One region of the Lysobacter yananisis genome, then DNA from elsewhere that is predicted to be linked to it. Evidence: predicted binding sites of a transcription regulator. Region 1 holds the regulator's gene; each other region holds the start of a gene.
The links. The regulator sigma-54, encoded in region 1, starts transcription at its own class of promoters, with help from an activator protein. The targets are predictions, from matches to a motif close to TGGCACGNGCNTTGC.

Region 1 (9,895 bases):
ACAAGGAAACCATCGCCTGGGTCGTCGCCGACGTGCCGGTGCCGGTGCGCATCCTGCAGCGCGAGAACGGCAGCGACGCGATCGACCTGCGGGTGCAGGCGGTGCGCTGAGGCGCCTCGAAGTCGACAACAAAAAAGCCCCGCGTTCGCGGGGCTTTTTTGTTTCTGTGGAGTCTTCCGTGGGAGGGCCTTCAGGCCCGAAGCTTTTGTTTCAGATCGCCGCGATCGGATCGAAAGGCATCGGGCCTGAAGGCCCTCCCACAAGAGCAGGCTCGGTCGGGCCTGATCAATCGATCCGGCGGATCTTCGCCCCCAGCCCCGACAGCTTCTGCTCGATGTTCTCGTAGCCGCGGTCGAGGTGGTAGATGCGGTCGATGGTGGTCTCGCCTTGCGCCACCAGGCCGGCCAGGATCAGGCAGGCCGAGGCGCGCAGGTCGGTCGCCATCACCGGCGCGCCGCTGAGCTTGGCGACGCCGCGCACCACCGCGGTGTGGCCGTCGACACGGATGTCCGCGCCCAGGCGCAGCAGTTCGTTGACGTGCATGAAGCGGTTTTCGAAGATGGTTTCGTTGATCACGCCGGCGCCCTCGGCGGTGCAGTTGAGGGCCATGAACTGCGCCTGCATGTCGGTCGGGAACGCCGGGTACGGCGCGGTCACCAGGTCCACGGCGCGCGCGCGGCGGCCGCCCATGTCCAGGGTGATGCGGTCGCCGTCGACATCGATCTTGGCGCCGGCGTCGCGCAGCTTGTCGAGCACCGAATCCAGCGTGTCGGCGCGGCTGCCGGTGACGGTGACGCGGCCGCCGGTCATCGCCGCGGCGACCAGGAAGGTGCCGGTCTCGATCCGGTCGGGCAGCACGTCGTGGCTGCCGCCGTGCAGTTTCTCGACCCCGTGCACGACGATCCGGCCGCTGCCGGCGTTCTCGATGCGCGCGCCCAGCGCGTTGAGGCAGTCGGCCAGGTCGACCACCTCCGGCTCCATCGCCGCGTTCTCCAGCACGCTGGTGCCCTCGGCCAGGGCCGCGGCCATGAGCACGTTCTCGGTGCCGGTCACGCTCACCACGTCGAAGACGAAGCGCGCGCCCTTGAGCCGGCCGTTGCTGTGCGCCTTGATGTAGCCGTTCTCGACCACGATCTCCGCGCCCAGCGCCTGCAGGCCCTTGATGTGCTGGTCGACCGGACGCGAGCCGATCGCGCAGCCGCCCGGCAGCGACACTTCGGCCTGGCCGTACTTGGCCAGCAGCGGGCCGAGCACCAGCACCGAGGCGCGCATGGTCTTGACCAGTTCGTACGGCGCGACGTGGCTGTTGACCGTGGTCGGGTCGACCGTGATCGACGCGCCTTCGCTGCTCACGCCGGCGCCGAGTTCGCCCAGTAGCTTGGCCGTGGTCAGCACGTCGTGCAGGCGCGGCACGTTGCGGATCGTCACCGGCGCATCGGCCAGCAAGGTCGCGCACAGGATCGGCAGGACGGCGTTCTTGGCGCCGGAAATCTGGACCTCGCCGTTGAGCGGCTGGCCGCCTTGCACCACGATTTTTTGCATTGACGGATTCGCTGAAGTCGAAAGGAGAAGTGGAGTCGAAAGGACAAGCGCGAGGCGGCGGCCGCGCGGCCGGCGCCTGGCGAAGATAACGTGCGCGGCGTCGCCGCGGCAGCGCGACGGCCTAAGCGGATCGCGGGACGCCCATGGTAGAAGCTGGCGCGGCCGATTGAGTGAGGCGACGGTGAAGTACCGGGCCGGCGCGATGCGGGCCTCGGCGGTTCGGGCGCGACCGGCGTCCGCGGCCCGATGCGGCCGCGCGCGGCGGGGAGCGCGAGACGCCCGGCCGCGCGCCGGTCAGGCCTGGCCGGCCTCTTCCGGGGTCAGGGTCTTCAGCGCCAGGGCGTGGATCTCGCCGCCCATGCGCTCGCCCAGGGTCGCGTAGACCAGGCGATGGCGGGCCAGCGGCAGCTTGCCGCGGAAGGCCTCGGCGACCACGGTGGCTTCGAAATGCACGCCGTCGTCGCCGCGCACCTGCGCTTGCGCGCCCGGCAGGCCTTGTTCGATCAGGGAGCGGATGGTGTCGGCGTTCACGGCGGGACCTCTGGCGGGAGCTGGAATTGTCGGGGACTGGGCGGACGCCGCCCGGCCGGCGGGCCGCCGGCGACGCGCCGGGGGCGCAAGCCGGGCCCGGCCGCAGCCGCAGGCCGGCTGAATGTGGGGAGCCCGGCAACCCGGGATGTGCCTGCGGAACCGGCGCGGGGCCGGCGAACCGCTTAGAATTGGCGGCTTAGCCTAGCGGAAAGCCCCCGCTACCGGAATGCCGGTGGCCGCAACGGCCGATTCCATCGACCGCGTCCGAGCGCGGACACGGTCGAGCGTTTCCGCCTTCGCCGCCGCCGTCCGCCCCCGACGTTCCCAGGATCGCCCCGCCCCATGACCCAGCCCGCCCCCGCCCGCGACCCGCGCACCACGATCCCCGCCGGCTCCGAGGCCGGGCTGGCCGACAGCGGCCGGCGCGTGTTCGCGATCGAGGCCCAGGCGCTGGCCGCGGTGGCCGCGCGCATCGACGGCGACTTCACCGCCGCGTGCAAGCGCATCCTCGCCGCCAGCGGCCGGGTGGTCTGCACCGGCATGGGCAAGTCCGGCCACATCGCGCGCAAGATCGCCGCGACCCTGGCCTCGACCGGCACCCCGGCCTTCTACGTCCACCCCGGCGAAGCCGGCCACGGCGACCTGGGCATGATCACCGACGCCGACGTGGTCCTGGCCCTGTCCTACTCCGGCGAGAGCGACGAAGTGCTGATGCTGCTGCCGGTGCTCAAGCGCCAGGGCAACACGGTGATCGCGATGACCGGCCGGCCGCAGTCGACCCTGGCGCGCGAATCCGACGTGCACCTGGACGTCAGCGTGCCGGCCGAGGCCTGCCCGCTCGACCTGGCGCCGACCTCCAGCACCACCGCCTCGCTGGCGATGGGCGATGCGCTGGCGGTGGCGCTGCTGGAAGCGCGCGGCTTCACCGCCGACGACTTCGCCCGCTCGCACCCGGCCGGCGCGCTCGGCCGCCGCCTGCTGCTGCACATCACCGACATCATGCACGCCGGCGACGACGTGCCGCGGGTCGGCGCCGACGCCAGCGTCAGCCAGGCGCTGGTGGAGATGAGCCACAAGCGCCTGGGCATGACCGCGGTGGTCGACGACGACGGCCGCCTGATCGGCCTGTACACCGACGGCGACCTGCGCCGCACCCTCGACGACCGCGGCGTCGACCTGCGCTCGACCCGGATCGCCGAGGTCATGACCCGCGCGCCCAAGACCATCGGCGCCGACGCGCTCGCGGTCGAAGCCGCGCAGCTCATGGAAACGCACAAGATCAGCGGCCTGCTGGTCGTGGATACTGAACGCCGCGTGGTCGGTGCCTTGAACATTCACGACCTGTTGCGAGCGCGGGTGGTTTAAGGCGAGGACCGAGCGCAGAGGAGCGAGGAGTGAGCGGGTTTGATCGCTGCCGTCGATTCCCCGCTTCCGCCAAGACCTTCGACTCCACGACCGCCTCGCCACCCGCATCCCTCTCACTCCTCACTCCTCTTCGCTCACTCCTCGCTCCATGCCCTACAGCCATCTCAACGACTACCCCGCCGACATCCGCGAGCGCGCCGCGCGCATCCGCCTGGCCTGCTTCGACGTCGACGGCACGCTGACCGACGGGCGGCTGACCTACGACGAGGGCGGGCGCGAGTACAAGAGCTTCCACGTCCAGGACGGCCAGGGCCTGGCGCTGCTGCGCAAGCACGGCATCGCGGTGCATTTCGTCACCGCGCGCGGCGGCGCGATCGCCGCGCACCGCGCCGCCGAGCTGGGCGCGAGTTCGCACGGCGACATCAAGGACAAGCTGGTGTGCGTCAAGCAAATCGCCGAAAGCCTGTCGCTGACGCTGGAACAGGTCTGCTTCATGGGCGACGACCTCGCCGACCTGCGCATCCTGCCGCACGTCGGCCTGGCGGTGGCGCCGGCCAACGCGCACCCGTGGGTGCGCGAGCGCGTGCACTGGCGCACCCACGCGCGCGGCGGCGAAGGCGCGGCGCGCGAGCTGTGCGACCTGCTGCTGGGCGCGCAGGGCCACGCCGACGCGATCCTCGCCGGAGCCCTGGGATGAACTGGCGCCTGCTCTCGACCCTGGTCCTGCTCGCCGCCGCCGCGCTCACCGGCTGGGCGTGGTGGTCGCAACGCGACAAGCCCGCCGCGGCCAAGGCGGCGTCGCGCCCGGATTACGTGCTGACCGACTTCGACGTGGTCGTGCTCAATAAGGAAGGCCGCGAATCCTTCACCCTGCGCGCGCCGAAGCTGACCCGCGATCCCAGCGACAAGACCATGGACATCGCCACCCCGCTGTTCCTGATCCCGGCCAAGCCCGGCAGCAACGGCGGCCCGTGGGAAGTGCGCTCGCAGCGCGGCTGGGTCAACGCAGAGGGCGACGAAGTGCGCCTGCGCGGGCAGGTCAAGGCCGACAGCACCAACGCCGCCGGCAAGCCGATCAACATCGCGACCGAGGAACTGAACGTCTTCCCGGACGCCAACAAGGCGACCTCGGACGTCGCGGTCAACATGACCCAGCCGGGCACTATACTGACCGGTCTGGGTCTGGACGCCGACCTCGAAACCAAGAACATCATCCTCAAATCCAACGTCAAGGCGCGCTATGAAGCGAAAGCCCGCTAACCTGCCGGCCCTGTGCCTGGCCGCCCTGTTGCTGGTGCCGGCCGCGAGCGCGTACGCGCGCTCCTCCGACCGCAACCAGCCGATGAACGTGGACGCCGACCGCAGCGACTGCTCGGTCGCCAGCGACACCGGCCCCTGCGTGCTCACCGGCAACGTGGTGATCGTGCAAGGCACGCTGCAGATCAAGTCCGCCAAGGCCGACATCAAGCGCGCCAACGGCGACATCAGCTACGTCACCCTGACCGGCTCGCAGGTCACCTTGAAGCAGGAGCTCGACGACGGCTCGCCGTTCAACGGCCGCGCCAACAAGGTCGACTACGACATGCCCAAGGACATCGTGATCCTCACCGGCAACGCCTTCGTCGACAAGGCCGGCGACACGATCAAGAGCGAGCGCATCGTCTACAACATGAAGACCGGCCAGGTCGAGAGCGGCGGCACCGGCAGCCGCGTGTCGATGCAGCTGCAGCCCAAGAACAAGGACGCCTCGGCTTCGCCGCCGCCGGCGTCCAAGCCCGCGCCCGCACCGGCCAAGCCGGCGCCGGCCAAGCCCGCACCGGCCAAGAAGGGAGGCGGCTGATGCTGGTCGCCCAGGGCCTGCGCAAGGCGTACCGCCAGCGCGAGGTGGTGCGCGATTTCGGCCTCACCCTCGACGCCGGCGAAGTGGTCGGCCTGCTCGGCCCCAACGGCGCCGGCAAGACCACCTGCTTCTACATGATCGTCGGCCTGGTGCCGGCCGACGCCGGCACGATCGTGCTCGACGGCAAGGACATCACCTCCGAGCCGATGTACGCGCGCGCCAAGTACGGCGTGGGCTACCTGCCGCAGGAACCCTCGGTGTTCCGCAAGCTCAGCGTCGCCGACAACCTGCGCCTGGTGCTGGAACTGCGCGAGGACCTGGACAAGGCCGGGATCGAGCGCGAGCAGGCCAGCCTGATGGAAGAACTGCAGATCACCCACGTCGCCGACCAGCTCGGCGCCAGCCTGTCCGGCGGCGAGCGCCGGCGCGTGGAGATCGCCCGCGCCCTGGCCGCGCGGCCGCGGCTGATGCTGCTGGACGAACCCTTCGCCGGCGTCGATCCGATTTCGGTCGGCGAGATCCAGCGAATCGTGCGCCATCTCAAGAATCGCGGCATCGGGGTGCTGATCACCGACCACAACGTGCGCGAAACCTTGGGCATTTGCGACCGTGCGTATATCCTGAACGACGGCGGCGTGCTCGCGCAGGGGGCTCCGGACGCGCTGCTGGCCAATCCCGATGTCCGTCGCGTGTACCTGGGCGACTCCTTCCGTCTGTGACCTCTGCGGTTGCCGGGCGTGAGGCGACGCCCGCGATGCGCGACCCGGCTGCCTGCGCCGTGCGGGCGGCCGTCCCAACCGGTCGCGTCATCCATCGAACATGAAGCCCCGCCTCCAAGCCTCCCTCGGACAACAGTTGGTGATGACGCCGCAATTGCGGCAGGCGATCCGCCTGCTGCAACTCTCGGCGGTCGAGCTGGAAGCCGAATTGGCGAGCGCGGTGGAAAGCAATCCGCTGCTGGACTGGACCGAGCCGGCCGCGCCCGAGCCCGGCGAACCGGTCCACGCGTCGACCGTCACCTCGTCCTCCAGCACCGAGGGCAGCGCCGGCGGCGAAGGCCCCGGGCCTGAATCCACGCCCGAGCCGGAATGGACCATGGACGACGGCGAGACCTGGTACGAGCGGGTCGGCCCGTCCGACCACGACGACGACTCGTCCGCGGCCGAGCAGGTCGCCGACGCCGAGACCCTGCTCGACCACCTGCTGTGGCAGCTGCACCTGAGCCCGCTGTCACCGCGCGACCGCAGCATCGGCGTGGCGATCATCGAGGCCATCGACGACGACGGCTACCTGCGCGAGCCGCTGCAGGCCATCGCCGATTCGCTGGCGCCGGAGCTGAGCGTCGGCGAGGACGAGGTCATGACCGTGCTGCACCAGGTGCAGCGCTTCGATCCGGTCGGCACCGGCGCGCGCTCGCTGGCCGAATGCCTGGGCCTGCAACTGGGCACGCTGTCCGACGACACCCCCGGCAAGGCGTTGGCGCAGCAGATCGCCTCCGGCCCGCTGGAACGGCTGCCGCGCGTCGGCGTGGCGGGCCTGGCCGCCGAACTCAAGCTCGACCCGGCCCAGGTCGAGACCGCGGTGCAGTTGCTGCGCTCGCTCGATCCGCGCCCCGGCGCGCAGATGGGCGCGATCTCCACCGACACCTATGTCACCCCGGACGTGGTGATCTGGCGCCAGCACGGCCTGTGGCGGGTCGCCCTGTCGGAGGCGATGCGTCCGCGCATCAGCATCCATCGCGGCTACGAAGGCATGATCCGCCACGCCAGCGCCGCCGACGCCAGCTACCTGCGCGGCCACCTGCAGGAAGCGCGCTGGCTGCTCAAGAGCCTGGAAGCGCGCGGCGACACCTTGCTCAAGGTCGCCCGCTGCCTGCTCAAGCAACAGGCCGCGTTCCTGGAATTCGGCGACAGCGCGCTGCGGCCGCTGACCCTGCGCGAGGTCGCCAACGAAATCGGCCTGCACGAATCCACCGTCTCGCGCGCGATCGCGCGCAAGTACGCGCGCACCCCGCGCGGCACCGTGCCGCTGCGCGCGTTCTTCGCCTCCGGCATCGACACCGGCGCCGGCGGCGAGGCCTCCAGCACCGCGATCCAGGCCATGATCCGGCGGCTGATCGAGGCCGAGAACCCGCGCAAGCCGCTGTCCGACGCACGCCTGGCCGAGACCCTCAAGGCCACCGGCGTGCCGGTGGCGCGACGCACTGTGGCCAAGTACCGCGAGGCGATGAGCATCCCGTCGTCGCAGGACCGCGTGCGCATGGGCTGAGCGGTGCCGTCGCGGCCCGTTCCGACGCTTCTCAGCACCCGCCGCGACCGGGCCGCGGCTTATGCCGATTGCGCCCATTGTCATTGCAAAAACTTTACGACGGCGAAAAAACCCCGCCCGATCAAGGCCTTCGCGCGCGCCTAAGACCAAAGCATGAGGCCGGCCCCTTGCGCCCGCGTCCCATCGTGCGATGCTGGACTCCCTGGTCACGGCCAGGGCGTCACCCGGTTCCGTTTCGGTCCGGATGGGCCGGACGGAACTCCGACGTTCAGGTTGGAACGCTCTGAAGTTCTGCATTCATCCGCGACGTGAAGGAGGTCCCCGATGCGTATCGAAACCCACGGCCAGCAGATCGAAGTCACGCCCGCCCTGCGCGACTACGTGGAATCCAAGCTGGCCCGTCTGCAACGCCACTACGACCAGCCTTTCGACGTCCGCACCCAGCTCAGTCTCGACAAGCCCGACCACCGCGCCGAAGCCACCCTCAATCTCGCCGGCCGCACCCTGCATTGCGACGCCGCGGCAGTAGACATGTATGCCGCCATCGACCTGCTCGCCGACAAGCTCGACCGCCTGCTGATGAAGCACAAGAGCAAGCTGGTCGACCACCATCGCGGCGAAAGCCTCGCCCGCAATGGCGAAATCGGCGAAATCGGCTGAGTTCAGGCGTAAACTCCGCGCCAGCCAAGCAACGCAAGCCACACCCAAGCCGTCATGCCGCTTTACGACCTGTTGAGCGCGGAGCGCGTTGCGATCCTCGGAAGCCCCGGCGATCGCAACGCAGTGCTCGAAACCGCCGCCCGCCTGCTGTCCGGCGGCGACCCGCGCACCGCGGCCGCGCTGGACCTGGGCCTGCGCGAACGCGAGCGCCTGGCCAGCACCGCCATCGGCCACGGCGTGGCCATTCCCCACGGCCGCACGCCGCTGCTGGAAACCAGCTGCGGCGCGTTCCTGCGCCTGGCCCAGCCGGTCGACTTCGGCGCCGCCGACGGCGAGCCGGTGGACCTGGTGCTGGCCATGGCCGTGCCCGAGCACCACGTGCAGCAGCACCTGCAACTGCTGGCCGAACTGGCCGAGCGCTTCGCCGACCCGGACTTCCGCGACTGCCTGCGCAGCGCGCCGGATGCGGCCGAACTGAGCCATCGCCTGCTCGACTGCTGTCGCCGCAGCGCCGCCTGAGCGGCCGCAACCCGGTCATCGCGAAACCCGGGGACGGAACATCCGGGATTCGCCGTTCGCGCCGCTTCGCACGCGGCACCGCGCCGCACGAGACCCGCGGCCTCGAAGCCCCGGCCATCGCGAATCCCGTAAACTGGCCGCCATGAGCAAAAGCATCCGCGCAGGCGAACTGTTCGAACAGCAGCGCGAGAAGCTGGCGCTGCGCTGGATCGCGGGCCAGCGCGGCGACGGCCGCCTGGTCGAGGCGGTCAACACGGTCGCGCGCCGGCCGTCGCTGGCCGGCTATCTCAATGCGATCTATCCCAACAAGGTGCAGATCCTCGGCACCGAGGAGCTGACCTGGCTCGACGGCCTGGACTCGCGCCTGCGCTGGGAGACCATCGAGAAGATCATCCAGTACCGGCCGCTGGCGCTGGTCATCAGCAAGGACCAGCCCTGCCCCGAGGACCTGCGCATCGCCGCGGAGGAAAGCGACACTCCGTTGTGGGCGTCGCCGCGCCGCGGCCATGAGCTGCTCAACCATTTGCAATACCATCTGGCGCGTGCGCTGGCGCCGCAGATCACCCTGCACGGCGTGTTCATGGAGATCTACTCGATCGGCGTGCTGATCACCGGCGAATCCGGATCGGGCAAGAGCGAACTGGCGCTGGAGCTGGTCACGCGCGGGCATCGGCTGGTCGCCGACGATGCGCCCGAATTCACCCAGATCGCTCCCGACGTGCTCGACGGCACCTGCCCGGACATGTTGCAGGACCTGCTGGAAGTGCGCGGCCTGGGCGTGCTCAACATCCGCCAGATGTTCGGCGACACCGCGGTCAAGAACAACAAGTACCTGCGCCTGATCGTGCACCTGACCAAGCCGATGAGCGAACCCAAGGCCACCGGCATCGAACGCCTGACCGGCGACACCAGCCTGCGCCGGGTGCTCGACCTCGACGTGCCGATGATCACCCTGCCGGTCATGCCGGGCCGCAACCTCGCGGTGCTGACCGAAGCGGCCACGCGCCTGCACAGCCTGCGCATGAAGGGCCTCGACCCCGCCGCGGCGTTCATCGCCCGGCACAGCAACTTTCTGGAGCGCGGAGAATCGTGAGCGGCGTCGAGTCCAGCCCGGCCGGGGCCCACCACGCGGCCGAGGCGAGCGGTTTCACCCTGGTGATCGTCAGCGGC
Region 2 (9,895 bases), 1.7 Mb from region 1:
CTTCGATCCACTGCTTGCCGCCGTGCAGGTTCAGCGCCCAGCCTGGCTGGAAGGTCCAGTTGAGGCTGGCGTCGAGATAGCCCGAGCCGTCGGAATCGGCGTAGCCGAACAGGTCGGTGACCGAATACGAGTACTTGAGCCCGATCGATACCGTCTCGCTCGGCGCAAGCGTGCCGCCGACGTAGATCTCGGTCGTGTTGGGGCTGTTGAAGCCGGACGGATAGCTGCCCGGGTAGTAGTAGGTCAGCACGCCGACGTCGTAGGAAAAGATTTCGCCGGCCTTGCCGCGATAGCCCAGGTAAGCGTCGATTTCCAGGCTGCTGGAGATGTCGTCGCCGACGACGACCGTGTCCGACAGCCAACTGACGTTGCTGCCCCACGCGCCGACGTAGAAGCCGTTGTCGTGGGCGTACTCGATGCCGGCCTGCAGCGCCGGTTTCTGGTTGGTCTGGGACACGCCGCGGAACAGGTAGTCCGTGGTCAGCGCGATCGAGCCCGACGTGCCGGCGAACGCCGGCGCCGCCGCGCAGGCGAGCGCCAGCGCCAGCAGCGCGCGTCGCGATGCGTGTTTCTGTTTCGGAGCATGTGCGGGCGTCGTCCTGACGCGGGACGCCGTGATGGCGACGGCATCGGTGGTGGTTTCGCTGGTGTGAGACGACATGACGCAGGCTCCTCATAAGCGGTGGCCCCTCCCCGGTCATTGCTTCGCGATGGAAGCTCTCGTGCGGGATGCGGCGGAACGCTTCGTCGTCGTTCTCGCCGTTTTCGGAAACAAGCCGCCCCCGCGGCGGGCTTGACCCGTCGTGCGCGTTCTCCTGGTTGAAGTCGAAATCGAAAGCCGCCCAAACGAACACGGCCCGAAGCGTTCGCTTCGGGCCGTGCGGGTTACAAGGTCTTGCTCATGAACACGCTGTGGGGATCGTCGCGATAGTCGGCGAAGGGCCCGCAGTAGTCGAAGCCGTAGCGCGCGTAGAGGCTGCGCGCCGGGCCGAATCCTTCCATCGAGCCGGTTTCCAGGCTCAGGCGCCGGTACGCGCGCCGCGCCGCTTCATCGAGAATGTGTTCGAGCATCGCCGCGGCCACCCCGCGCCGGCGGTGCGCGTCGGCGGTGCGCATCGACTTGATCTCGCCGTGCTCCGCATCCAACTGCTTGAGCGCGCCGCAGCCGAGCAGTTCGCCGCCGTCCCACACGCTCCAGAAGCTGATGCGCGGATGCTTGAGGCCGTCGAGGTCGAGCGCGTGGATGCTTTCCGGCGGCGACAGTTCGGCCATGCCCTGCAGGTGTTCGCGCAGCAGCGCGATCACTTCGGGACGGTCGAGCTGGCCTTCGCGGATCTGCATCGGTCGCCGCTCCTGCGTTTGCAAGGCAAAACACATCCCGAAGGCGCCGGCGCGAGGCCGCCGCCCTGGGAGCATCGATCGTTGGACAGGCAACGCGGCCGCGCGATGCGGCCGCGCCGCGGCGCCGTCAGACGGCGTAGTACATCTGGTATTCCAGCGGATGCGTCGCCGCGCGGAACTTGGTCACTTCCTGCATCTTCAGCGCGATGTAGCCGTCGATGAAGTCGTCGGTGAACACGCCGCCGGCCTTGAGGAAGTCGCGGTCCTTGTCCAGCGCTTCCAGGGCCTGGTCGAGCGAATGGCAAACGGTCGGGATGCCCTTCTCTTCTTCCGGCGGCAGGTCGTACAGGTCCTTGTCGCTCGGCGCGCCCGGGTCGATCTGGTTCTTGATGCCGTCCAGGCCGGCCATCATCAGCGCGGCGAAGGTCAGGTAGCCCGACTGGATCGGGTCGGGGAAGCGCATTTCGATGCGGCGCGCCTTCGGGTTGGCCACGTACGGAATGCGGCAGCTCGCCGAGCGGTTGCGCGCCGAGTACGCCAGCATCACCGGCGCCTCGTAGCCCGGGACCAGGCGCTTGTAGCTGTTGGTGCCCGAGTTGGTGAAGGCGTTGATCGCGCGCGCGTGCTTGAACACGCCGCCGATGTACCACAGCGCCATCTGCGACAGGCCGCCGTAGCCGTCGCCGGAGAACAGGTTCACGCCGCCCTTGGCGAAGGACTGGTGCACGTGCATGCCGCTGCCGTTGTCGCCGACCAGCGGCTTGGGCATGAAGGTCGCGGTCTTGCCGTTGCGGTGGGCGACGTTCTTGATGATGTACTTCATCGTCAGCAACTCGTCGGCCTTGGCGACCAGCGAGTTGAACTTGGTGCCGATCTCGCACTGGCCGGCGTTGGCGACTTCGTGGTGGTGCACTTCGACTTCGATGCCGACCTGCTCCAGCGTCTTGCACATCTCGGCGCGGATGTCGTGCAGCGAATCGAGCGGGGCGACCGGGAAATAGCCGCCCTTCACGCCCGGACGGTAGCCGCTGTTGCCGCCTTCGTATTCCTTGCCCGAGTTCCACGCGGCTTCTTCCGAATCGACGTGGAAGAAGGTGTGGCCCATGTCGTTGGCGTAACGCACCGAGTCGAAGATGAAGAACTCGGGCTCAGGGCCGAAGAAGGCCTGGTCGGCGACGCCGCTGGACTTCAGGTAGGCCTCGGCGCGCTTGGCGACGCCGCGCGGATCGCGCGAATAGGCCTGCATGGTCGCCGGGTCGAGGATGTCGCAGGTCAGCACCAGGGTCGGATCGGCGGTGAACGGATCCAGGAACGCGGTCGAGGCGTCGGGCAGCAGGATCATGTCCGACTCGTTGATGCCCTTCCAGCCGCTGATCGAGGACCCGTCGAACATCTTGCCGTCCTCGAACAGCGCCGGCTCGACGATCGACTTGGGGAAGGTCACGTGGTGCTGCACGCCACGCATGTCGGTGAAGCGCAGATCGACGAATTCGACCTTGTGGTCCTTGATGAGCTTTTCGACGTGTTCGAGGGACATGTGCCTGGATCCGGATGAGTAAAGGGGGGTCGGACAACGCGGGGCCGTGCTGCGCCTGCATGTGCGCCTCCACGTAACAAAGCAAGTCGCGTGCCAAGCCCGATGGCGGCGCAAGCGATTGATTCGAAAGGATGACCGACTAAGCACTACAGGCTTTTGCACCAATATCGTGCAATACAAACCCGCTTCGCACCAATTTGGGCAAAAGCCTTTCCGTTATTCTGACCCGCCGGCGGCGCTTCCCCCGACCGCGACGCCGCGCCATTCCCGATTCCCATTCCCCACCGGCCCCAATGACCGACCTCTTAGCCGCCCTGCTCCTCGGCATCATCGAAGGCATCACCGAATTCCTCCCGATCTCCAGCACCGGCCACCTGCTGATCGCCCAGCACTGGCTCGGCGCGCGCTCGGACCTGTTCAACATCTCGATCCAGGCCGGCGCGATCCTGGCGGTGGTGGTGATCTACTGGAAGCGCCTGTGGGGGCTCGCGGTCGGCTTCACCCAGCGCGACAACCTCGACTACCTGCTCAAGCTCGGGCTCGCCTTCGGCATCACCGGCGTACTCGGCATCGTGGTCAAGAAGGCCGGCTTCACCCTGCCCGACCACGTCACTCCGATCGCCTGGGCGCTGGTGCTCGGCGGCGTGTGGATGATCGCGGCCGAGCATTTCGCCGCCCGGCGCGCCGCCGCGCTCGGCGAGCGCAGCGACATCACCTGGACGGTGGCGACCCTGGTCGGCATCGCCCAGGTCGTGGCCGGTGTGTTCCCGGGCACCTCGCGCTCGGCGGCGACGATCTTCGTCGCCCTGCTCGCCGGCACCACCTCGCGCGCGGCGGCGACCGAGTTCGCGTTCCTGGTCGGCATCCCGACCATGTTCGCCGCCAGCGGCTACGAGCTGATGGGCGTGATCGGCACCCCGGCCGCGGCGCAGGAAGACTGGAGCGCGCTGGCGGTGGCCTTCGTCGCCTCGGCGGTGACCGCCTTCATCGCGGTGAAATGGCTGCTGCGCTACATCCAGAGCCACCGCTTCACCGCGTTCGCGATCTACCGTCTCGTGTTCGGCGTCGCCCTGCTGTGGCTGATGCCGGCCGGCAGCTGAGGAACCCGCCATGTCCGATCCGCACGCACCGCACGCCGACGCCGCGGGCCTGGAGCAGGAACTGCTCGAGGACCAGGCGCTGTCCGCCGCCGAACGCTATGCCGCGTTCCTCGCCGCGGTCGCCGACAGCGGCCGCTTCTGGGTGGCCGAATCGGGCGAATACCTGCTGACCCTGTTCGACGGCGAAGGCCAGGAACTGTTGCCGGCCTGGCCCTCGGCCGCGACCGCGCGCGCCGCGCTGGCGCAAGCGCGCGCGCAATCGCCGAATTTGGCCGGCTATGCGCCGGCCGCGCGCGAGCTGGCCGCCTGGCGCGAGCGCGCCGCCGCGGCGATGGACGAGGCCGGCGTCGGCGTCGGCGCGTTTCCCGATCTGGCGATGCAGTGCGCGGTGGTCGCGCCGGCGCAGTTGCTCGAACACCTCGATGCGCTGATCGCCGAGTCCGACGCCGACGCGGCGACGGAAGCGGACGAGACGGACGGCGATGCCGGCGACGATTCCGCCGGCGCCCCCGCCGCGCTCGACCTCGCCCAGGCGCAGCGCGCGCTGGCGCAGAAGTTCGCCAAGCCCAAGGGCGACTGAGCGCGCGGCCGCAGGCCCGCTAACACAGACCCAGGACCCGCTCGCATCGCCGCAACCGCGGCGATTCTTCGATAGTGCGAGCGCCATCGCAGATCGATGCGCGCGGCGCGCGCCGTCGTGCCTCAGGCTGTGCGCCCCGATATGGAGATCGCCATGCCCGCGTTGCTGTCGCCCCTGCGCATCGCCATAGCCGCCGTCGTCCTAGCGCTGCCCGCCGCCTACGCCGTTGCGGTGTACGCCAAGCCGGGCGGCTACCGCATCGACGAATCGGCGGACCCGACGTTCGCCCCGCTGCCGCGACGCAGCGCCAGCAGCGCCGACCTGCGCGAATACCGCTGGCAGGTGCAACTGGCCACGCGCGCCGACGGCAACGCGCTGCCGCTGCTGCAGGCCGATGCGCTCGATCAGATTTATCTGCAATTCGGCCCGGACCGCATGAGCTTCAGCGGCGGCGCCAACGAGATCTCGATGTACTACCAGGTCGACGGCTCGCGCATCGCCTCCTTCGTACCGACCCGATCGGGCCTGCGCAAGCAAGGCGGCGGCTTCGTCTCGACCGCGGTCGGCACCTGGAGCGAACGTCCGCTGGCGATGGACCAACTGCTCTCCGCTCACCTCGCGCCGCCGTTCGAGCATTGGCTGGAAGGCAGCGGCACGGCCCAGCGCCTGCATCTGATCGGCGCCGACGGCACCCATTTCATCCTGCAGACCACGGATGCGGCCTACGGCGCCAAGGGCGAGCGCGTGAACCTGGAAATCGCCGCGGGACTGAAGCGGTGCTCGACCGGTTGCGGGCCGCTCAACGCGCCCAGGCCCGACTGCGTATCGGCGCGCAAGCTGCGCTGGGCGAACGGCGGGCCGCAGCCCGCGTCGGAATGGTTCACCCTGCCGCGGCACGCCTTCGACGGCCGGCGCATGCAGGACAACCAGCACCAAGTGCTGGAGACGCGCCACTACCCCAGCCTGAGCGGCAAGCAGTGCTCGGTCGGCATCTACGTCGTCGACTACGTGTCGCGCTACGAAGACATCGCCCGGACGCACAGCGACGGCCTCACGACCGCGACGGCCGCGCCATGAGCCCGACCCGCGCCTGAACGCGCAAAACCCCACGCCTCGCGGCGCTGCGTTCATCTGTTTTTCGCGACTCACCCCGGATCATTGCGCCCCATGAACATCCAACGTCCCCTGCTTCTCGCCGCCGCGCTGTCCAGCGTCCTGCTCGCCGCCTGCGCCGCGCCCTCGACCTCCGCCGACAAGGGTGCCGACATGTCCAAGCCCAAGGTCGATGCGACGATCAAGAACGACGCCGCGCCGGCCGCGCGCATCAACCTGCGCGGCTTCACCTGGAACCTCGACAGCGCCGTCGATGCCGCCGGCAAGCCGATCGCGCTGCTGCAGCGCGAAGGCAAGTACGGCCTGAAGCTGAGCTTCGTCGGCGACAACCTCGGCGTCTCCGGCGGCTGCAACCACGTCGGCGCCGGCTTCAAGCTCGACGGCGACCGCCTCGACATCAGCGATTTCCGCACCACGCTGATGGCCTGCCAGGACCAGCGCCTGATGCAGATGGACACCGCCATCAGCGAGCAGCTCAAGGGCAAGGCCAGCTACGCCATCGAAGGCGAGCCGCCGAGCCCGCGCCTGCTGCTGACCACCGCCAGCGGCGCCAAGCTCACCCTCAGCGGCGAGCCGACCGCGGAAACCCGCTACGGCAGCGCCGGCACCACGATGTTCCTGGAAGTGGATTCGCAGCTGCGCAAGTGCTCGCACCCGCTGATCCCGAACCATCAGTGCCTGTGGGTGCGCGAGCGCGCGTACGACGCCAACGGCGTCGCACTCAAGCCCAGCGACGAGTGGCACTTCCTGTACCAGGACATCGAGGGTTACCAGCACGAAGCCGGCATCCGCAACGTGGTGCGGGTGAAGAAGTTCGACGTCAAGAACCCGCCGGCCGACGCATCGTCGGTCGCCTACGTGCTCGACATGGTGGTCGAGAGCGAATCGGTGCCGGCGCCGAACGCGAAATAAGCGCGGCTCGCGCACGGGCGCGGCCTCGAACGCCAACGAAAAGCCCGGCCGCTCGCGCGGCCGGGCTTTTTTTCGCGCAGCGTCAGCGCGACGCCGGCGTCGGCTGCGCGCGCACCACCAGCGTCTTGGGCAGGCGGTCGTGCCATGCGGTCGGGCGCGCGGCCGGCGAGAACAGGATGGTGAACTGCTCGAACGGGATCAGCCGGGCGACGGTGCGGGCCAGCACCTGGCCCCAGCTCGGCGGACGGCCCTGTTCGTCGACCACGCGGGTGTTGGTCACCAGCTTGCCGAGGGTGACGCCGAACATGCCCTCCATCGGCACGTAGTACACCAGCAGCACCAGCGCGGTCATCAACAGGTCGCGCCAGGGGTTGGGCTGCTTGAGCGTTTCGATCACGCCCGGGTCGATCGCCGAGTAGACGCTGAGCCCGCAGAAGATCAGCGCCACGCAGGCGGTGCTGTCGATGAGGTAGTTGACCAGGCGCTGGATGCGTCCGGCCACGACCAGTTGCGCGGCGCGTTCGGCGCGGATCTGCGCCTGCGGCGCGGTGTAGGGATCGTGCGGTTCGTTCATGGCTGCGCTCGTTGGATCACAGGGTTCGCGTCTGGCCGCCGTCGACGTCGACGATCGCGCCCTGCATGTAGCTGGCCGCGTCCGAGGCCAGGAAGGCGACCACGCGCGCGACTTCCTCGGGTGCGCCGAAGCGGGCGATGCCGAGTTTTGCGGCCAGTTCCGCAGCGGCTTGGTCCGGTTCGATGCCGCGTTCGCGCGCGAGCGCGTCGACCCGCGCCCGGTTGCGTTCGGTGGCGATGGCGCTGGGGTTGACCGCGTTGACCCGCACGCCGTCGCGCACGCCGCGGTCGGCCAGCGATTTGGTGAGGTTCAGCAGCGCGGCGTTGACCGCGCCGCCGATGGCGAATTCGGCGCTGCCGGTGCGCCCGCCGATGCCGGCGATGTTGACGATGGCGCCGCCGCTCTCGGCCAGGGCCGGCCACGCCGCGCGGCACAGCCGCACCGCACCGAAGAACTTCAGCGCGAAGCCGGCGTCCCAGTCGGCGTCGGCGAAAGCGAGGAAATCGCCGCGCGGGGTCGCGCCGGCGTTGTTGACCAGCACGTCGAGGCGGCCGAAGCGCTCGTGCGCGGCCGCGACCGCGCGCGCGGCGGCGTCGGGCTCGGACAGGTCGGCCGGCAACGCCAGCGCCGGGCCCGGCAGTTGCGCGGCCAGCGCGGCCAGGGCCTCGCCCGAACGCGCCACCAGCGCCACCGCGCAGCCCGCCGCCGACAGCTCGCGCGCGACCGCCGCGCCGATGCCGCGGCTGGCGCCGCTGACCAAGGCGACGCGCTGGCTCACCCCTTCACCGCCGGATTGAGCGAATACGTGCCGTAGATCGAGGCCTGCGCGAGCACGTGCCCGTGCATCGCATTGAACACGTCGCCGGCGCCGAAGCGCGGCGCCAGCGGCAGGCGCTCGACGTCGAGGGCGTACAGGCGGAAGAAATAACGGTGCAGGCGCAAATCGTTGGGCGGCGGAAACGGGCCGTCGTAGCCGTACCAGTCGCCGGCCATGGCCGGATCGGACGCGAACCAGCCGGTGTAGTCGTTCAGGCCCTGGCGCGCGCCGCGCGGGCCGGCCGGATCGCGCTTGCCGTGCGCGACCACGCCGTCGCTGCAGCTGCCGGCGGCGATCTCGCGCACATCGGCGGGGATGTCGGCCATGACCCAGTGGATGAAGTCGCCGCGCACCTGGTGTTCGGGAATCCGCACGTCAGCGCGGCCGACCATCTCGGCCACGGTCGGCACGTCCGGGTCGATACAGATCAGCGCGAACGAGCGCGCGCCGGCGGGCACATCGTCCCAGGCCAGGTGCGGATTGCGGTTGGCGGCGAAGCCGAAGCCGTCGGCAGTGGCCTGGCCGGCGGCGAATTCGGCCGCCAGACGCTGGCGGTGCTGGAAGCTGTTGCTGCGGATCTGCATGGCGAACTCCTGGGGCGAGTCGGGTTCTCGTCGCACCTCGCGCGGCGGGCGGAACCGCGCGCGGGTGCCGGTGCTGGCGGAAACGATGCTTTCTTCGAAACGCTGCCGCACGGCGGCGATGGTCGCTCGAAACAACTCACGCCGGCGACGGTGCGGCGCCGCCGCGCGGACGCAACGGCCCATGATCGCACCGGCGCATGACGGCGACCGCGACCGCCGCCGCGCATCGGCGGCGCGGCGCGCGCCTCAGCGCTCGGGATAACCGAGCCGGCGCGCGACCGGGGCGAGCGCGGCGAAGGCCTCGCCCAGCGCGCCCTGGTACTCGCGCCAGCGGCCGTCGGCCATGCGCGGACGCAGGCGGATTCCGGCGGGCAGCTGCAGGTTCACGCGCAGGGTATCGGCGAGCAACTGGGCGATCGCGGCCGGGTCTTCGCCGGTCTCGTCCAGGCGCACCAGCCGGTGCGGGAACAGGTCGCCCTCGTGCAGCTCGGCGACCTGCTCCAGGCTCTGCGCCAGCCAGCGCGCGGCATCGTCCGGCGCGCTCAGCGCGTACGGCGTCGGGCTGCCGTAGGCGAGCCAATCCAGCAGCATGTCGCGCGGGTCGCGGATCGGGATCAGCAGGAACGCCTCGGGCAGGTACGGGCGCAGCGCGCGCAGCAGGGCGTTGTCCCACCACAGCAGCCAGTCGAACACCGGGCCTTCGGCGGCGCCGCGCGCGGGCAGCGCGGCGCGGTAGAGCTTGACCAGGAACGCCGGATCGAGGCTGCCGCCGAGCAGTTCCTCGACCGTGCCGTAGCGCTGCATCGGGTCGGTCGGCGGCTGCGCGCCGAAACGGTCGACCAGCAGCGGCGCGCCGGCGGCGTTGAGCACGTTGGCGATGCGCTCCACCCGCGAACCCGGCGCGCCCCACAGCATCAGGATGCCGCGGCCGTTCTCGGGAATCGGCGCCAGCGCCGGCCAATCCGCGCCGCCGCGGCGGCTGATCGCATTCAGCGGCAGGCGCTGGTCGGCGGCTTCGGCGTGCAGTTCGGCCCAGGTCGCGGCCGCGGCCTCGGGCTGGCCGGCCACGTCGAGGGTCTGGCCGAGCAGCTGGCGCAGCTCGCGCTTCACCGCCGGGTCCGCGGCCATGCCGATCAGGCGCTCGATGCGCTCGGCGGCGGCGTCGGGATCGCGCTCGGTCAGGCCGTGGACGATGCGCATCTCGGCGTTGGTGTCGCCCGGGCTCAGCTCGACGATGCGCTGGGCGATGGCCTCGGCCTGCTCGTGCTCGCCGCGGTGGTCGTGCACGGCGGCGCGCGCTTCCAGCGCGGCCAGGTGCTCGGGCATGGCCTGGCGCC
Region 3 (9,895 bases), 780 kb from region 1:
GCGATCTCGATCAGGCCCGAGGCCTGCATCTCGCGCAACTGGTCCCAGGTGACGAAGTCGTCGTGGGTGAACATGCGCGGGCCGTAGTCGACCTGCTGGTCGCGCGGCAGGTCGACCCAGCCGGTCACCACCGCCATCAGCGCCGGATAGTTGTACGCGCGCAGCAGCGGGAACACGTGGGTGTAGATGCTGCGCAGGCCGTCGTCGAAGGTCAGCAGCACCGCCTTGGGCGGCAGCTTCTTCTCGCCGCGCGAGGCTTTGATCACATCGCTCAATGCGACCGGGTGGTAGCCGTGGCCGGCCAGCCAGTCCAGGTGCGCGGCGAAGTTCTGGGTGCTGACCGCGTAGGCGTCGGGATCGCCCTTGCGCGCGACGTCGTCGCGCACGTCGTGGTAGCTCAACACCAGCAATTGGTCGCCGCGGTTCTCGCGTTGCGCGGCTTCGGCGGCGCTGTAGTCCTTGTCCTCGGGCGCCTGCGCGGCGGGCGCGGCGAGGGCGGCCAGCGGCAGCGCCAGCAGCGCGGCGGCGAAGGCGCGGCGCAGCGCGGCGCGGACGGATGCGTGGCTCATGATCATTGTTCACCCCAGCGGAAACTCAGGTCGAAACCCAGGCGGTCTTCGCGGATGCCGTCGTAGACCGGGCGCGACCAGTTCACGCCGTAATCCAGCACCCGGCCGGTGCCGAAGCGCCATTCGTGTTCGTAGCGCACCTGCGGCACCCAGTGGCTGCCGAAGTTCTCCTGCCAATAAGGCCCGGCCTGCACGGTCAGGCGCTGGCGGAAGTGGCGCTCGTAGCGGCGCCAGGCCAGGTGGTCGATGCGCAGGCCGAGGTTGAGCGAGCCGTCGCGGCTGGGGTTGAAGTAGGGAATGTCGGCGTCGGTGCGGCTGGCGCGGCTGGTGTAGACGTCGGCCAGGCCGTCGATCAGCAGGTGCGGGCGGGTGTACAGGCGCTGCGCGCCGCTGAGGCCGAACGCGGTGCGGGTGTTGTCGTCGCTGTAGCGCAGTTGCTGCGCGGTCGCCGCCAGCGAGCTGCGCTCGCTCGGGGTCCAGCGCAGGCCCAGGCTCAGCGCGTCGGCGTGCAGGCCGGCGCGGCGCGCCTGCAGCGAGGCGTCCGGCGTGGTCGCGTACCACGCGGCGGTGCCTTGAAGCACGTCGCTGAAGCGCCAGCCGGCATCGAGGTAATAGCCGGTGCGGTCGCCGCTGGGCAGCCAGCGGTCGTTGCTGCGGTCCACGCCGAAGCCGACGGTCAGGCGGTCGTAGGCGTACAGCGCGCCGACGCCGGCGCGGCGGTCGTGCACGCGGTCCTTGCCGGCGTTGCCGTTTTCGTAGTCGGCCCAGGCGTCCTGCGCGTGCGCGGTCAGGCGCCAGCGGTCGCCGATCAGGGGGCTGGCGACTTCGACCTTGTGGGTCACGTCGCGCGAACCCAGCGGCGAGGCGGTGGCGCCGCGGTCGCCGTCGGAATCGCTGCGGCCGAACGTGGTGGAGACCTGCCATTGCCAGCCCAGGCGGCTGTCCCAGGAACGCCCCATCTGCTCGACCTGGACGTCGCGCGCGCGGTTTTGCAGCAGTTCGTCGTGGATCGGCCGGGCCAGGTCGACGCGGTTGTGTTCGAGCAGGCCGCCGACCTGGCCGACGCGCGCGGACACGTTGGTCGGTTCCAGGGTCTGGGCGATGCGGAAGCGTTCCAGCGCGCGGTCGGTCCAGCCGCGCTTTTGGTACAGCACGCCCAGGTCGGACTGCAGGCCGGAATTGCTCGGGCCGATCCGGGCCATCTGTTCCAGGCGCCGTTGCGCGCCGACCGTGTCTTCGCCGTACAGGCCGATCATCGCCTGCTGGCTGTCGGCGTCGTAATGGCGCCAGTTCTGGTGGCTTTGCTTGGCGCCGGGCACGCGCACGAACGCCGGCTGCGCCTGCTTGATCTTTTCCAGCTGCGCGTCGGCGTCGGCGAAGCGCTCGCTTTCCGAATAGGCATAGGCCAGCTGCAACTGCGAGTCTTCGTCCTCGGGCCACTGCCGGGTGACGGTCTCCAGCACCGTCGCGGCTTCTTCCGGATGCTTGGCCGCGAGCAGCGACTGGCCGACCTTGGCCAGCGCGTACATCGGGATCTCGACGTTCTCGGCCTGCAGCGCGCGATAGCGCTCGACGACCTCGGCGTGGCGCTCCAGGTGGTTGAGCATGATCAGTTCGTCGAAGCGCGTGCGCAGGTCGGCGCGCTGCTGCTCCGGCGTCTGCGCGGCGCGTTGCTGCGCGAGCAGGTCGCGCGCCTGGCGCATTTCGTCCAGGCGCTGTGTCTCGCTCTGCGGATAGCCGGTGCCCCACAGCACGCGGCGGGCGAAGCGGTCGGCGTTCAGACGCTGGTGCTCGGCGGCATCGAACAACTGCGGCCGGGCCTGGGCCAGCGTCCAGGCGCGCTCGGCGCCGCCGAGATCGGCCAGGGTCAGCACTTGCAGCCGGTACAGGCGGTCGTCGCCGGGGCGCGCGGCCTGGGCCGCTTCGATCCGGCCCAGCGCGGGCAGCCATTGCCGTTGCGCGCGCAGACGCTCGATCTCCGGGATGGGATCGTCGGGGGAGGGCTGCGAATTATGACGCGTTGCGGCAAAAACTGACGTTGAAGGGCAAGTTGCGATCACCGCCGCGAGCGCGACGGCGAGGGCAATAGGACGCTGTATCGGCATGGGGACCGGGTTCCGTTGAGGACGGGCACGAACAGGGTGGCTCAAAAAATGTGAAGAAAATCACAGTTTGAGACGTTGACGCAAAAGCTGTGCCAAGTAGGTGAGGGCGGCGTCGGGTTGTCGTAATTCAAGCCGTTGTTTTGATTGTATTTTTATCCGGTGAAGAGGGCGTCGATCATGCTGCGCCGCGGTTTGACAATGCGCTTTTAGATCGATTCAATTCGAATGAATGCGGGGTGGCGGCGGCGATCGTGCCGTTCGGTGAGGAGGCGCGGATGTCGGAAGTGCTCAGGTCGAAAGTGCGGATTTCGGCGGGCTCGCTGCTGCCGGCGTTGCTGGCATGCAACGCGGCCGTGGCTGCTCCGATAAGGCGCAGCCCAGCGGCGGAAGCGCGCCCAGGCCGGCGCGCGGTCGTCACGGCGACGCTGCTGGCGGCGGTCTTGGCCGCGATGTCGAGCGCGCATGCCGTGGGCAAGACGCGCGGCTTCTGGAGTTCGTTCGAACCCGCCGAACCGGCGCCGTCGCTGATCGCCGACAGCGCGCCGCGCCTGGTCGCGGCCGGCGGACCGCCCGCGGCCGCGGCGCTGACCGCCAAGCCCGATGCCGGCTTCACCGGCCTGCGCTCGCTGCGTTTCGACGGCAGCGGCGGCGGCGAGCAGCGCGCGCTGGTGTTCGAGGTCGATGTTCCGGTCGGCAAGGACAGCGAGCTGTCCTATCGGCTGTTCCCGCTGTCGGCGCGGCAACTGGATGCGAAGGCGGGCCAGCTCGACGATCTGCGCTACGCCTCCACCTTCGTCGCCCTCGATCTGGAGTTCGACGACGGCAGCCGCTTGTCGCAGCTCAAGGCGACCGATCGCTACGGCTTCGCGCTGAGCGCGCGCGGCCAGGGCGAGGCGCGGCTGCTGTATCCGGACCAGTGGAACGCGGTCGCCGCGCGCATCGGCGAGGTCGCCGCCGGCAAGCGCGTGCGCCGGATCGTGCTGGTCCACGACGGCGCGCTCGGCGCGCGCTACGGCGGTTACCTCGACGACGTGCGGATCGAACCGGCGCGCGCGCGCAAGGACAAGGAGCTCGACAAGCTCGCCGCCAAGCATCCCAGCGAATTCGTCGACACCCGCCGCGGCAGCAATTCCAACGCGCGCTTCTCGCGCGGCAACAACTTCCCGGCGGTGGCGTTGCCGCACGGCTTCAATTTCTGGACCCCGACCACCAACGCCGGCTCGCACTGGATCTACCAGTACCAGGAGCGCAACGGCGAGGCCAACCGTCCGCGCCTGGAAGCGCTGGCGTTGTCGCACGAGCCCAGCCCGTGGATGGGCGACCGCCAGGCGTTCCACATCCTGCCGGCGCCCGGCGAGGGTGCGGTCGAGTTCGACCGCGGCAAGCGTGCGCTGAGCTTCGGTCACGACCAGGAGACCGCGCGTCCGGATTACTACCGGGTGCGCTTCGACAACGGCATGGTCGCCGAGATGACCCCGACCGACCACGCCGCGATGCTGCGTTTCACCTTCCCCGGCGCCAGCGGGCGGCTGTTGTTCGACCAGCGCGACGAGCACGGCGACATCGTCCTGGATCGCGAAGCCGGCACGCTCAGCGGCTGGACCGAGAACAAGAGCAAGCTCTCCGCCGGCGCGGGGCGCTTGTATTTCCATGCGCGCTTCGACCGGCCGGTGCGCGAAGGCGAGCGGCTGCCGCGCGCGGCCGGGCGCGACCGCGTCTCGGCGTGGTACGGCTTCGAACTGGGCCGCGACCGCCGGGTGACGATGCGCATCGCCACCTCGCTGATCTCGCTGCAGCAGGCGCAGCGCAATCTGGAACTGGAGATCGGCGAAGACGACGACTTCGAGCGCGTGCGCGAACGCGCACAGGCGGCGTGGGACGCGCAGCTGGGCATCGTCCAGGTCGGCGGCGCGCCCGAGCACGAGCGGGTCACGCTGTATTCCAATCTCTATCGCCTGTTCCTGTATCCCAACAACGCCAGCGAGAACACCGGCAGCGCGCAGCAGCCGCGCTGGCAGTACGCGAGCCCGTTCGTGCCGGCGCCGGCCGACAGCCCCGCCGAGCGCAGCGGAGCGCGCATCGTCGACGGACGGGTCTACGTCAACAACGGTTTCTGGGACACCTACCGCACCGCCTGGCCGGCCTATGTGCTGCTGACGCCGACGCGCGCCGGCGAGATGATCGACGGCTTCGTCCAGCAATACCGCGACGGCGGCTGGATCGCGCGCTGGTCCTCGCCGGGCTACGCCGACCTGATGGTGGGCACCAGTTCGGACGTGGCCTTCGCCGACGCCTGGCTCAAGGGTGTGCGCAATTTCGACGTGCGCGGCTTCTATCAATCGGCGATCCGCAACGCGGCCACGGTCAGCCCGTTGGCCGGCGCCGGGCGCAAGGGCATCGAGCGCGCGCTCTTCCGCGGCTACACCGACACCAGCGCCGACGAGGGGCTGTCGTGGTCGATGGACGGCTACATCAACGACTTCGCCATCGGCCAGTTGGCCGGCGCATTGGCGAGCGAGGCCGGCGCCGACGATCCGTACCGCGCGCTCTACGCCGACGACGCGGCCTATTACCGCAACCGCGCGCTCGGCTACGTCAACCTGTTCCATCCGCGCCTGGGCTTCTTCGTCGGCCGCCACCGCGACGGCCGCTGGCGCTACACCGACAGCGAATTCGAACCGACCCGCTGGGGCGGCGACTACACCGAGACCAACGCCTGGAACATGGCCTTCCACGCGCCGCAGGACGGCGCCGGGTTGGCGTCGCTGTACGGCGGCCGCACCGCGCTGGGCAACAAGCTCGACCTGTTCTTCGCGACCCCGGGCACGTTCGAGACCGGCAGCTACGGCGGCGTCATCCACGAAATGCTGGAAGCGCGCGACGTGCGCATGGGCCAGTACGGCCACAGCAACCAGCCCTCGCACCACATTCCGTACATGTACGCGATGGCCGGGCAGCCGTGGCGGATCCAGGAGAAAGTGCGCGACATCATGGACCGGCTGTACGCCGGCAGCGAGATCGGCCAGGGCTATCCGGGCGACGAGGACAACGGCGAGATGTCGGCGTGGTGGCTGTTCAGCGCGGCCGGTTTCTACCCGCTGCGGATGGGCTCGCCGGAGTACGTGATCGGCGCGCCGCGCTTCGAGCGCATGAGCATCGCCCTGGAGAACGGCAAGCGGATCGAGATCCTCGCGCCGGGCGTGAGCGCGCGCAACCGCTACGTGCAATCGCTGAAGATCGACGGCGAGCCGTGGGAGCGGCTGACCCTGCCGCACGCGCGGCTGGCGCAGGGCGCGCTGCTGGAATTCAGGATGGGGCCGATCCCGTCGAACTGGGGCAGCGCGGCGCAGGCGCTGCCCGAATCGCTGAGCGCCGACGGCGAACCGCCGCGCCCTTGGCGCGATCTGGCGCGGCGCGACAACGCCAGCGTCGCCGGCTTGAACGCCAAGCAGACCGCGGCGCTGTTCGACGACGACGCCACCACGTCGGCGCGGCTGAACGCGCCGATGCCGCTGTTGGCGTGGAACTTCAAGACGCCGGCGACGGTGCGGCTGTACACGCTGACCTCGTCCGACAAACCCGGCGACGCCGCGGCCTGGGCCCTCCAGGGTTCCAACGACGGCCAGCAGTGGACCACGCTGGACGAGCGCCGCGACCAGGCGTTCGCGTGGCGGCGGCAGACCCGCGCGTTCGCGATCGCTGCGCCGGCGGCGTATGCGCGTTATCGGCTGCGGCTGGTGGGCGAGGGCGCGGGCGGGATCGAACTGGCCGAGGTCGAGTTGCTGGGCGAGGCGAAGTAGATCGCGCCGCAAGCGTGAAAGTCCGCGGTCGCGGCTTGCGCCGCTCCTACATGGGCGACCTGTAGGAGCGGCGCAAGCCGCGACCGCGCCAATACGACCGTCGACGCCGCTGCGATAGCCGATGCCGCTGGAACCGCCGACGCCGCGAGCGCCCGCGAATCCGCCATGACCGCCCGCGTGACCCACCGCGCGCTTTAACGCCGAACCGCCACCCACGTCGCAGCCCGTGCCCGCGCGCGCTGCGAAAGCTTCCCGGCGCGTCCCGTTTCCTGCCCGCAACGGTCCTACGCCGCCGCGCGCCGCGGCGCTAAGGTCGAGACGCGAACGCTCATGCCAGGCGCGCCGCCATCGCGCGATGCGCCGTCCGTGCGGCTGCGGCGTCCGCGCAGGCCTTTCGTCGATCAGTCCGGCCTGCCCGCTCACGCATCGCTGGCGCGTCCGCGCGGCGCGCCGGCCCCTTCGCGGATGTCTCCGCACACGAGGCCGACATGGACACGATGGAACGTAGCTCTTCCGGTTCGCGCCGCCGCGCTTTGGCGCTGGCGATTTCCCTGCTGCTGGCCGCGCCGCTCGCCCAGGCGCAGAACTTCGAGGCCTATTACGGCGATCCCGAGCCGGCCGATTCGGGCTCGGACGTGAAGGCGACCCGCGCCTGCGGCCCGGGTTCGATCACCGTCGGCACCCGCCTGGCCGGCGACACCCAACTGGCCCAGCTCAGCCGCGCCGACGACAACGGCAACCTGATCTGGCAGGCGGCCTACTACATCGGCGGCAGCAAGCGCAGCCGCGGCGAGGCGGTGATCGAACTCAGCAGCGGCCGCGGCTTCGCCGTCACCGGCGCGGTCCAGTACGGCGACGGCAGCGACCGCATCTACGTGCTGCAGGTCGATTGCGAAGGCCGGCCGGCCTGGACCAGCGTGCTCGGCAACCGGGTCGAAGGCCAGAACGCGGTCGGGCTGGACCTGATCGAGAGCGCGCCGGACCGCGGCGATACCTTGTACCTGGTCGGCGAGGAAACCAGCCGCGACGCGCGCCGCAAGTTCGGCCGCATCGCGCGCCTGGACGCCGGCGGCGGGCTGCTGTGGAACCAGTTCTACGACGGCGGCTCGCGCTGGCCGGAGGTGCGCCTGCGCGCGCTCGCGCAGAACGTCGCCGCGACCGGGCTGGCCGACGACCTGGTGGTGGCCGGCAACACCACCAACGGCGCCGGCCTGATGGGCGCGCTGTTGCTGCGCACCGACGCCGGCGGCGCGCCGGTGTGCGCGAGCACGCTCAACAACGCCGACAAGCTGCACGGCCTGTTCCATGGCATCGCGGCGCTGCGCGCGCCGGGTTACTTCGGCCAGTCGGCGCTGGTCGGCCTGCAGTCCAATCCCGCCGACGGCGCCACCCAGGTCTATCTGGCGCGGTTCGAATCGGCCGGCTGCAAGGTGCTGGCGCAGGCGTTCTGGTCCGATCCCAAGACCACCTCGATCCGCGCCTACGACGTGGTCGAAGCGCTGGACCGCAGCAGCGACGACAGCCTCCTGGCGATCGCCGCGACCCGCGGCGCGCCCGAGTTCGGCGCCGCCCTCGGCGCGCGCACTTCGACCCTGCTGCCGGCGGCGACGCCGTACTACTTCGGCGCCGGACGCGAGATGCTGGTGTCGATCGACCTCAAGGCGCCCGACCGTCTGCTGCTGGCCGGCAGCACCTTCATCGACCGCGACGGCGGCGGCGATCCGCAGGACGTGTACCTGGTGCAGACCGACCCGGCCGGCGCCACCACCTGCGCGGTTCCGTGGCAGCCCAGGGCCGGGCGCGTGGCCTATCCGCCGCAGAACGTGTCGCTGAAGCCGATCCTGATCGACGCCTACGAGCGGGTCGGTACCGAGCCGGTCGGGACCGGCGGCCAGGGCTATGCCTGCAAGCCCGATCCCAAGCGCCTGGCCAGCGCCGAAGCGCCCGCGTGCGCGCGCGCGCCGAGCGGAGCGAAGACCGCGTCCTGAGGCGCGCTCAGTGGTTGGCCGTGCCGCCGCTGGCGAGCGGCGGCGCGGTCGCTGGGTCCTGCGCGCGCTGCGGCGCGCGGCGTCGCAGGCGCAACAGGTGCGGCGCGGCCGCGAGCGCGGCCAGCGCCGTGGCCGCGGCGAGCGCGTGCGCGGCGCCGCTCCAGCGCAGGCGATCCACCGCCAGGCCGACGGCGAGCGAGGACAGCGGCATCGCGCCCATGGTCGCGGCCGAGAACCAGGTCATCTCGCGGCCCATGCGGCGCGGATCGGCGCTGCGCTGCAGCCACGACAGCGAACGGATGCCGTAGTGGTTCGAGGCCGCGGCGAGCGCGCCGAAGCCGAGCAACGCCGCCACCAGCGCGACGCCCTTGGGCGCGTCGGCCGCGGCGCCGAGCAGGGCGTAGGCGCAGGCGGCGCCGATCCAGCACAGCACCACGCCGCGCAGGGTGTCGGCGATCTCCGCCGGCACCCGCCGCGCGGCGGCCGAGGCGGCCAGAGCGATACCGGCGAACTGGGCGGCGTAGATCGCCAGATAGGCCGGATCGCGGCGTTGCACGAGCAGCACCGGCAGCAGGATCTGCACCGGTCCGAATGCGAGCACGGTGCTGGCGAGCAGATAAAGGTAGTAGCTGCGCGGAATGTCGCGGGCGGCGCGCGGCGGCGGATCCGCGGCCGACATCGGCGTCGCCGCCGGCGTGGCCGGATCGCGCCCGCGCGCCGGCCCGCGCCGGCGCAGCGCCGCCAGCAGCGGCAGCGACGCGGCCACGCACAGCGCATCCAGCGCGAATGCCGCGGCCAGCGCGTGCGGGCCGGAAGAGGCCAGGATCAGGCCGCCGGCGAGCATCGGCATCGCCATCATCGCCACGCTGGAGGCGACCGCGAACACCGCGTTGGCCGGCGCCAGCAGGCCGCGGCGCAGGTACAGCCCGAAGCAGGCGCGGCCGGCGGGGTAAGCCACCGCCCACACCAGTCCGCCGATCAGGGCCAGCGCGTAGATCAGCGGCAGGGTGATGGTCTGGGTCCAGGTGGCGACGGCGAGCGTGGCGTTGATCAGCACATACGCGGCGCGGCACCACCACAGCAGGCGGGCGGGGTCGATGCGGTCGAGCGCACCGCGAAAGCAGAACAGCAACAGCAGGCTCGGCAGCGCCTCGATCGCCGCGGTCGCGCCGAGGTCGAGCGCGCGGCCGCTCAGGCGCATGACCAGGAACGGCAGCGCGATCAGGGTGAACGCGGCGCCGAAGGTGGTGATCAGGTTGTCGAGCAGCAGCCAGCGCGGGCGCGGATCGCGCCGACCGATCTGCCACAGCCGCGCGGCCGGACGCTTCCGGCGCGTGCGCATCCGGGCGCGCTCAGCCGCGCGCCGCGCGGCGCAGGAAGAACAGCTCGCCTTCGCGCACCGTCGCCAGCCCGAACGCGGCGGCGATGGCTTC

Region 2: the regulator sigma-54 is predicted to act here: its motif matches at 2,960-2,974, upstream of glnA (type I glutamate--ammonia ligase).
Region 3: the regulator sigma-54 is predicted to act here: its motif matches at 2,755-2,769, upstream of pgaA (poly-beta-1,6 N-acetyl-D-glucosamine export porin PgaA).

The regions. Positions count from the first base shown of each region.
Region 1 is NZ_CP133568.1:154,958-164,852, forward strand. Features, by position in the region: gene RDV84_RS00750 (DUF3108 domain-containing protein) at 1-110, shown strand, start outside; gene RDV84_RS25560 (DUF6053 domain-containing protein) at 179-346, shown strand; gene murA (UDP-N-acetylglucosamine 1-carboxyvinyltransferase) at 286-1,542, opposite strand; gene RDV84_RS00760 (BolA family protein) at 1,837-2,073, opposite strand; gene RDV84_RS00765 (KpsF/GutQ family sugar-phosphate isomerase) at 2,416-3,438, shown strand; gene RDV84_RS00770 (KdsC family phosphatase) at 3,587-4,135, shown strand; gene lptC (LPS export ABC transporter periplasmic protein LptC) at 4,132-4,698, shown strand; gene lptA (lipopolysaccharide transport periplasmic protein LptA) at 4,679-5,278, shown strand; gene lptB (LPS export ABC transporter ATP-binding protein) at 5,278-5,997, shown strand; gene RDV84_RS00790 (RNA polymerase factor sigma-54) at 6,098-7,546, shown strand; gene hpf (ribosome hibernation-promoting factor, HPF/YfiA family) at 7,871-8,206, shown strand; gene RDV84_RS00800 (PTS sugar transporter subunit IIA) at 8,261-8,725, shown strand; gene hprK (HPr(Ser) kinase/phosphatase) at 8,868-9,818, shown strand; gene rapZ (RNase adapter RapZ) at 9,881-9,895, shown strand, end outside.
Region 2 is NZ_CP133568.1:1,822,868-1,832,762, reverse strand. Features, by position in the region: gene RDV84_RS07770 (TorF family putative porin) at 1-661, opposite strand, end outside; gene RDV84_RS07765 (GNAT family N-acetyltransferase) at 886-1,341, opposite strand; gene glnA (type I glutamate--ammonia ligase) at 1,469-2,878, opposite strand; gene RDV84_RS07755 (undecaprenyl-diphosphate phosphatase) at 3,172-3,978, shown strand; gene RDV84_RS07750 (DUF2750 domain-containing protein) at 3,989-4,558, shown strand; gene RDV84_RS07745 (hypothetical protein) at 4,712-5,635, shown strand; gene RDV84_RS07740 (META and DUF4377 domain-containing protein) at 5,726-6,583, shown strand; gene RDV84_RS07735 (RDD family protein) at 6,666-7,157, opposite strand; gene RDV84_RS07730 (SDR family oxidoreductase) at 7,174-7,935, opposite strand; gene RDV84_RS07725 (YbhB/YbcL family Raf kinase inhibitor-like protein) at 7,932-8,558, opposite strand; gene RDV84_RS07720 (tetratricopeptide repeat protein) at 8,805-9,895, opposite strand, start outside.
Region 3 is NZ_CP133568.1:5,529,939-5,539,833, reverse strand. Features, by position in the region: gene pgaB (poly-beta-1,6-N-acetyl-D-glucosamine N-deacetylase PgaB) at 1-569, opposite strand, end outside; gene pgaA (poly-beta-1,6 N-acetyl-D-glucosamine export porin PgaA) at 572-2,674, opposite strand; gene RDV84_RS22705 (hypothetical protein) at 2,850-3,149, opposite strand; gene RDV84_RS22700 (GH92 family glycosyl hydrolase) at 3,124-6,474, shown strand; gene RDV84_RS22695 (hypothetical protein) at 6,963-8,462, shown strand; gene RDV84_RS22690 (MFS transporter) at 8,470-9,804, opposite strand; gene RDV84_RS22685 (methyltransferase domain-containing protein) at 9,815-9,895, opposite strand, start outside.